DNA from 3 places in the Marinomonas epiphytica genome. Region 1 is predicted to be linked to each of the others. Evidence: predicted binding sites of a transcription regulator. Region 1 holds the regulator's gene; each other region holds the start of a gene.
What was found. Region 1 encodes PhoB, which activates phosphate uptake and scavenging genes when phosphate is short. Its sites were predicted from a motif close to TGTCATANNNNTGTCANA; they were not measured.
Positions count from the first base shown of each region.

Region 2: ACYVGZ_RS06890 (phosphatase PAP2 family protein) is a predicted target of PhoB. The motif match lies at 1,124-1,141, and genes of this name have one in related genera.
Region 3: ACYVGZ_RS06930 (inorganic phosphate transporter) is a predicted target of PhoB. The motif match lies at 1,302-1,319, and genes of this name have one in related genera.

Region 1 is NZ_BAAGVX010000038.1:107,920-110,194, reverse strand. Features, by position in the region: gene phoR (phosphate regulon sensor histidine kinase PhoR) at 1-974, opposite strand, end outside; gene phoB (phosphate regulon transcriptional regulator PhoB) at 971-1,666, opposite strand; gene ubiA (4-hydroxybenzoate octaprenyltransferase) at 1,756-2,275, opposite strand, start outside.
Region 2 is NZ_BAAGVX010000026.1:378,153-380,427, reverse strand. Features, by position in the region: gene ACYVGZ_RS06895 (MJ1255/VC2487 family glycosyltransferase) at 1-542, opposite strand, end outside; gene ACYVGZ_RS06890 (phosphatase PAP2 family protein) at 539-1,054, opposite strand; gene ACYVGZ_RS06885 (hypothetical protein) at 1,196-1,762, opposite strand; gene ACYVGZ_RS06880 (phospholipase A) at 1,846-2,275, opposite strand, start outside.
Region 3 is NZ_BAAGVX010000026.1:386,122-388,396, forward strand. Features, by position in the region: gene ACYVGZ_RS06925 (L-serine ammonia-lyase) at 1-1,199, shown strand, start outside; gene ACYVGZ_RS06930 (inorganic phosphate transporter) at 1,422-2,275, shown strand, end outside.

The DNA of each region.
Region 1 (2,275 bases):
TTTGAGAATGCACTGTACAACTCGTTATAAGACCCATAAATGCGTGCTTCTTCGGGAATATCAAAAATCAGTTTATGTTCGTTCGAAAGCAGAGAAGAAGCCGCTTTTTCAACCGCACTGGTAATATCAGTGATTTTGATCCACTGGTCTGGCTCTCGCTTATCATTGCCTTCTAGGCGAGATAGTAACAGAAGATCTTCAATCAAGTGCTCCATACGGTCTGACTGCTCAGACATATTGACTATGCCTTTCTGTAGGCTGCCTGGTAAAGCATCTTTGAACATGTCCAAGGTTTCTAAGTACCCTTTTATGACTGTCAAAGGTGTCTTCAACTCATGTGAGGCATTGGCTACAAAGTCTTTACGCATCTGCTCTAATAAATGCAGGCGGGTGACGTCTCGGATAAAGATTAGGTGATCATTTTTATCATAGAGGGTCGTTTGTACTTCAAGATAAGTGCCTTCTTTAGCGGGGGATTTGATCACTAGAGGTTCGCCGAAACGCTTTTGGCTAAAGTAACGGAAAAAGTCTGGGTCTCGTACAATGTTGGTAATCGGTTGTCCTCGATCTACTGGGCGCATGAGCCCAAAAAAGTGCGCTGCAGAATTATTCCACCATTCAAGGTTACCTTGGCTGTCAGCCATAATAACCCCTTCTTTTAGGGCGGCAGTAGAACTTTCGATTCGAGTTAAAGCTTGGCGCATGCGGCGTTTCGACTTGCGTTGCTTTTTCTGTAAGCGATAGACTGCGTCAAAAACTTCCCCCCAAATACCGTCAGATTCAGGGGGCGCTTTTTTGCCTGAGTGGCGTAACCAGTGGTGGAAAGTGTATACCTGATACATTTGCCAGTATAAGCTTCCAAGCGTATAGATGAGCAAGGTAGCAAGCAGTTGGCCAATTACAAGGCCAATGGCAATACAGGCAGCTAGCCCGATTAGCCATCGGGCTACGGCGACTTTCCAAATATTCTTCATGGAGTTCTTTTCGCAGAGAATCGATAGCCAGTGCCACGAACCGTTTGAATTAAACTGTCATGGGAACTACCAATGGCTTTACGTAAACGACGAATGTGTACATCAACCGTACGTTCTTCAACGTAGACATTGCCGCCCCAAACTTGATCTAATAATTGCGCTCGAGAGTAAGCTCTTTCTTGGTGTGTCATTAAAAATTTAAGCAAACGATACTCTGTAGGCCCCATTTCTAATGGGCGGCTACCAATGGTAACGCGCTGACTAATAGGGTCTAGTAATAGACCTTCTATTTCAATTGGTTCATCGATACCTTGTGGTGTTGCGCGGCGAAGAACCGCTTTAAGGCGAGCAACCAGCTCTCTTGGTGAGAATGGCTTAGTAATATAATCATCAGCACCGACTTCAAGGCCTTGAATCTTATTGTCTTCTTCACTTTTTGCGGTCAACATGATGACAGGGATTTCAGCGGTCGTTGGGTCTTTCTTTAAACGTCGTGTTAATTCAATACCGCTACCACCAGGCATCATCCAGTCTACTAGAATCAAATCAGGTCTATGATCCACAATAATTTCGTGGGCCTGTTGGCTGTTTTCTGCTTCCAAATATTCGTATCCTGCCATTTCTAAGGCGACAGCGATCATTTCGCGAATGGAAGACTCATCATCAATAATTAGTACTTTTTTACCGGTCACAGGATTCACCCTCATCTCAGGAACGGTTTATTAAAGCTCGAAAATGTGACAATTTGGTTAAAATGTCACATCACTGCCATAAATTCAACTTAATAGCTTAGTAGTAAGCCCACAAAGACACACAAGCCCACTCGGTTATTAGCAAGAAAAGCATGGAAACAAGCTTGCCTATCACGCGTTTTGGTTTGTAGATGTTGTTGGATAAACAAACCACAGCAAAGTAAAAGCGATACAAAGAAAGGCCATGGCAAAGACCCTAACACACCTATCCAAGTTAATAAGGATAGGGTAAGACCTTGCAAAATGAGGATGATTAATAGGTCGTACTGGCCAAATAAAATCGCTGTGGATTTGATGCCGACTTTTAAGTCATCGGGTCTGTCTGTCATAGCGTAATAAGTGTCGTAGGCGATGGTCCATAAACAGTTTGCTAGAAATAGCATCCACAGTTTAGGGTCGCTTAGGTCGCCACCTTGAGCACTGTAAGCCATTGGAATAGCCCAAGAGAAAGCTAACCCTAAAAACAGTTGCGGCAAATGCGTATAGCGCTTCATAAAGGGATACAAAGCCGCTAAGCCTAACCCTATAAAAGACAGCATTATGGTTCTA
Region 2 (2,275 bases), on a different contig from region 1:
TTATCGCTATCAGGCGCATTAACTTCGGCATTTAAATGTACTAACGGTGGCAAGATTGCATGACCGAAATGATGCCAATGAGAACCCAACGCTGTACTAACAGGTGCAAATTTTTTCATGATAAGCTGAGCTATTAGGTTACCTTTATAGCGAGGAATATCATGATTAAAAGCATATTGGTGCCCAAAGCCAATACAAGATACGCCTTGGCGTTTGGCAGCCCAAGCAACAATGGGTTCAAAATCGGTAATGACCAAATCGTACCCTGTTGTATCGAGGGATTTTATGTCTTTAACTAATTTTAGAATATGGGCATTACGGTAAGTCGCCAGTAGATCTAATTGACCGTCTTTGGCGACAAAACTTAATCCTTCAAAGGTTCGATAGTCACCAAAAGCCTGCATATCAAAATACTCTTCAGGGGGTCTGCCTGAAAATATGTAGTCGACCTCGATATTAGCCGCTTTTAACTCAGCAGCCATTGCCCGTGCTCTCGTAATGTGTCCATTACCGGTTCCCTGCACGCCATATAATATTTTCATGCCAGTACTCCGACCATCAACATTGCGCAACTTGTCCCTAAACATGCACCTACTACGGTATCCGTTGGAAAATGAACACCTAAGAACACACGTGATAAGCCCACGTGAGTAGCCCATAGGTATAAAAATTCATTCAGTCCTGGGAACCATTCTGCCAAACAATAAGCCATGAAGAATGCACCAGAGGTATGTCCAGAAGGAAAAGAAAACTGATCAGAAGGAATAATAAAACTCGTAAAATCTTCCAAAATATCAGCAGGGCGATTGCGCTTAAAACCTTTTTTTAAAATTAGGTACAAACAACGCTCTAAAATAAAGCCTACTGCGATTATTAGGGCTAGGGTGTCATAGCCATACCACCAAAGTAATACACCTATCAAAGCGTATAGAGGGCCATCTGCCGTAAACGAAACGCCTTTTCCTATTCGTGTCAAAACATCGCGACGTTTGCGCGCCATACACCAATAAAACGCACTCACATCAAAAGCGTGTATGTTCTGTAATATATTCATTAATAGACACCTAATCCGATTGCCATCATTTTAAAATATAAGGAAAGCATGTCAGTTTCGCGGCACTTTTATGACATATTTACGACAAAAAAACGCCTTACTGAAAACAAGTCAGTAAGGCGTTTTTTTGTTTGGAAAGGCTTAATTCAAGCCATTCATTTTCTTGAAGGCTTCAATCATTACAATCGGTTTTACTTTTTTATTATCACCGTTCAGTGCATACACGACTGTTTCACCAGCAGGACCTGAACCGATATCGGTATAACGTAATGGCACTTCGCCCACTAGACGAGCATTGTTCATTTCAGCAAGAGAAGAGAAAACATAAATACGCCCTTCTACTCGCATTTCTCCATAAAATGGCGTTGCGCCTTCTAAAGTACCATCGTACATTTCGATGCTAGCAATTCCAGATGTTTTCTTTTTGTCTTCATTCGTTAAACCAAAGACAAGGGTTTCACCTTTAGGGCCTTCACCAATACGTACCTTGCGGTAAGAGGTTTCACCTACTTCAAGAAATTCTTCGTAAGTACCACGATCATCAAAAATATAAATTCGACCTTCATGGTGCACTTCGTATAAGTCTTGGTTGTTTAATGCTACAGCCTCAACAACAGGTTGAGCTTGATCTTGTTTTACTGTTTCTGTACCACAAGCTGTTAATAAAGCAGCCGCCATTAAAGTGGAAGCGAAAGGCATAAATTTCATGGTTATAACTCCTAGTTAGAATGCAATAAACCATAATTTTTACACATTACAATATGATGACAATTAACACCCAATCAGCATTTTTATAGCCAGTTCGTTAACATGATCCCCATGCCGATCGATTGAGTATGGTTGTTATAATCAAGCAGTGACTGGCCGTAGCCATTAAAATATTGCAGATAGCCGCGGCTTTTTCCCCATAAGGGAAAATTAAAGCCAATTTGAAATGCACCTTTATTGTCTGATAACTTCAAATTATTACGTAACATCACGTCAATGCTGTAATCATCGACAACATGTAATAACCTAATTTCACCATAACCATAATAATCATCTATATCTGGATTATCGTCTTCTTCAGAGTTTTCAGGAAAGCGATACCAAGGTTTGATTGAAATGGCGGTATTTTCCTTTTCAAATAGAAAGTCTACGTAAACTCGATTCCAAGAGCGAGAAAGGTTTCCTGATTGGCCATTAGACTCATGCACAACACCATAAGAAACGTATTCAGGC
Region 3 (2,275 bases), on a different contig from region 1:
GAACTGGCGATGCAGTATTGATGGGGTTAGAGGGGGAGCTACCGGATTTAATTAACCCTGATATGGTGGTTCCTAGAGTCGCTGAAATAGAGCAAACAAAGTCACTTAACATTTTAAAAATAAAGAGCGTTTCTTTTAATTCCCAGCAAGACCTAATTTATCACCGAGTTAAACGTTTGGATTTCCATGCTAATGGAATGACTTTCTATGCTTATGATCAAGCTGGAGAGCTTATTGAAGAAGCGACTTATTACTCAGTAGGGGGCGGCTTTATTGTTAAGCAGAATGAAGAAGGTGACGTTGAACTAGTAGAGGATACGACGGAATTGCCTTATGTTTTTCATGATGCAGAAACCCTTATTGGCTTGTGCCGCACTCATAATCTTACGATTGCGGAGATCATGTTAGCTAATGAACAAGTATGGCGTAGCGAAGATGACATTAAAACTGGTATTTTAAATATCTGGTCTATTATGCAAGCGTGTGTACAGAATGGTATTAGAAAAGAAGGAATTTTACCTGGTGGACTCAAGGTAAAGCGTCGTGCTCCGAGTTTGTATCAAGATCTTAACAGTAAAACGCGCATGGATATGATTACACCATCATTAGGTGCCATGGATTGGGTTAACTTGTATGCGCTAGCAGTTAACGAAGAGAATGCTGCTGGCGGGCGAGTCGTCACCGCACCGACCAATGGCGCGGCAGGTATCATCCCTGCGGTATTACACTATTACTGGGATTTTTGTCCACGCTCTAATGAGCAAGGCATTATCGACTTTTTCTTAACGGCATCGGCAATTGGCATGCTGTTTAAGGAAAATGCTTCTATTTCAGGAGCGGAAGTTGGCTGTCAAGGTGAGGTCGGATCGGCTTGCGCGATGGCCGCGGCAGGTTTAGCAGCGGCTACAGGAGGTACTCCAGAGCAAATAGAGAACGCTGCGGAAATTGGTATGGAACATAACTTAGGGCTGACCTGTGATCCTATTGGTGGATTAGTGCAAGTGCCCTGTATTGAGCGTAATGCTATGGCATCTATGAAAGCGATTAACTCCGCCGCTATGGCGTTAAGAGGAGATGGGCAGCATTATGTATCTTTAGATAAGGTCATTCGGACCATGCGTGATACAGGTCGAGATATGAATGATAAGTACAAAGAAACGTCACGTGGTGGTTTGGCGGTAAATGTTATCGAATGTTAATAAATACGGTGCTTTACTGTGTAAAAGATTACTTTTTACTCAATTAACATTTTAGGGGTGTTTATCTTTTTTGAGGCAGTGTAGAATTGCGGCCGTCCGTTTTATGACAAAATAATGACGGTTTTATGACTGGGGCAAATTGATTTCAGTGTTAGGGATTACACTATGTTTAATGGCGCCCCAAAGCTATGACGAGTGGTAGTTAACCTAATAAGAGTCCTTATGAACCAAGATTCCCCTTCTGAAAAAAATACTAGCCTTTTAGGTGGTAATGATTTTCTGCGAGTACTAATTGCTTTAGCTTTTGTATTAGTATGCGGATTTTACGCTTCAACGATTGGTATCGAAGTATCCAACCTTTCTATTTTATCTATTGCCGCTGCAATTGGCGCGTACATGGCCTTAAATATAGGTGCCAATGATGTTGCCAATAACGTTGGGCCTGCAGTAGGCTCAAAAGCATTATCCATGTCTGGTGCCATTCTTATTGCAGCCATTTGCGAATCGGCTGGTGCTATCATTGCTGGAGGAACTGTTGTTGGCACAATTAAAAAGGGCATTATTGATCCAAATGCCATTGCTGACGCCAAGACCTTCATCTGGGTAATGATGGCGGCTTTGCTGGCTGGCGCGATCTGGTTAAACCTTGCCACCTATATTGGTGCCCCCGTTTCTACAACCCATTCTATTGTAGGTGGTGTTTTGGGAGCGGGTATTGCTGCGGGCGGTTGGGATATAGCTCAGTGGGATAAAATGAGTGCCATTGTTGCCAGCTGGGTTATTTCGCCAGTTTTAGGAGGGGTGATAGCCGCTTCTTTCTTAATTTACATAAAGCGCAATATTACCTATAAAAGTGACATGGTGGAGGCGGCTAAAAAGGTCGTGCCTTTACTTGTTGGTGTTATGGTGTGGGTATTTGCGACCTACTTAACTTTGAAAGGCTTGAAAAATCTTTGGAAGGTTAACTTTATTACCGCTCTAATGATTGGCTTTGCCATTGCACTTACTGTGTACTTTATTGTCCGTCCCGTAGTCGAACGTGCGGCAGATAACCTTAAAAATGACAAAGACTCTGT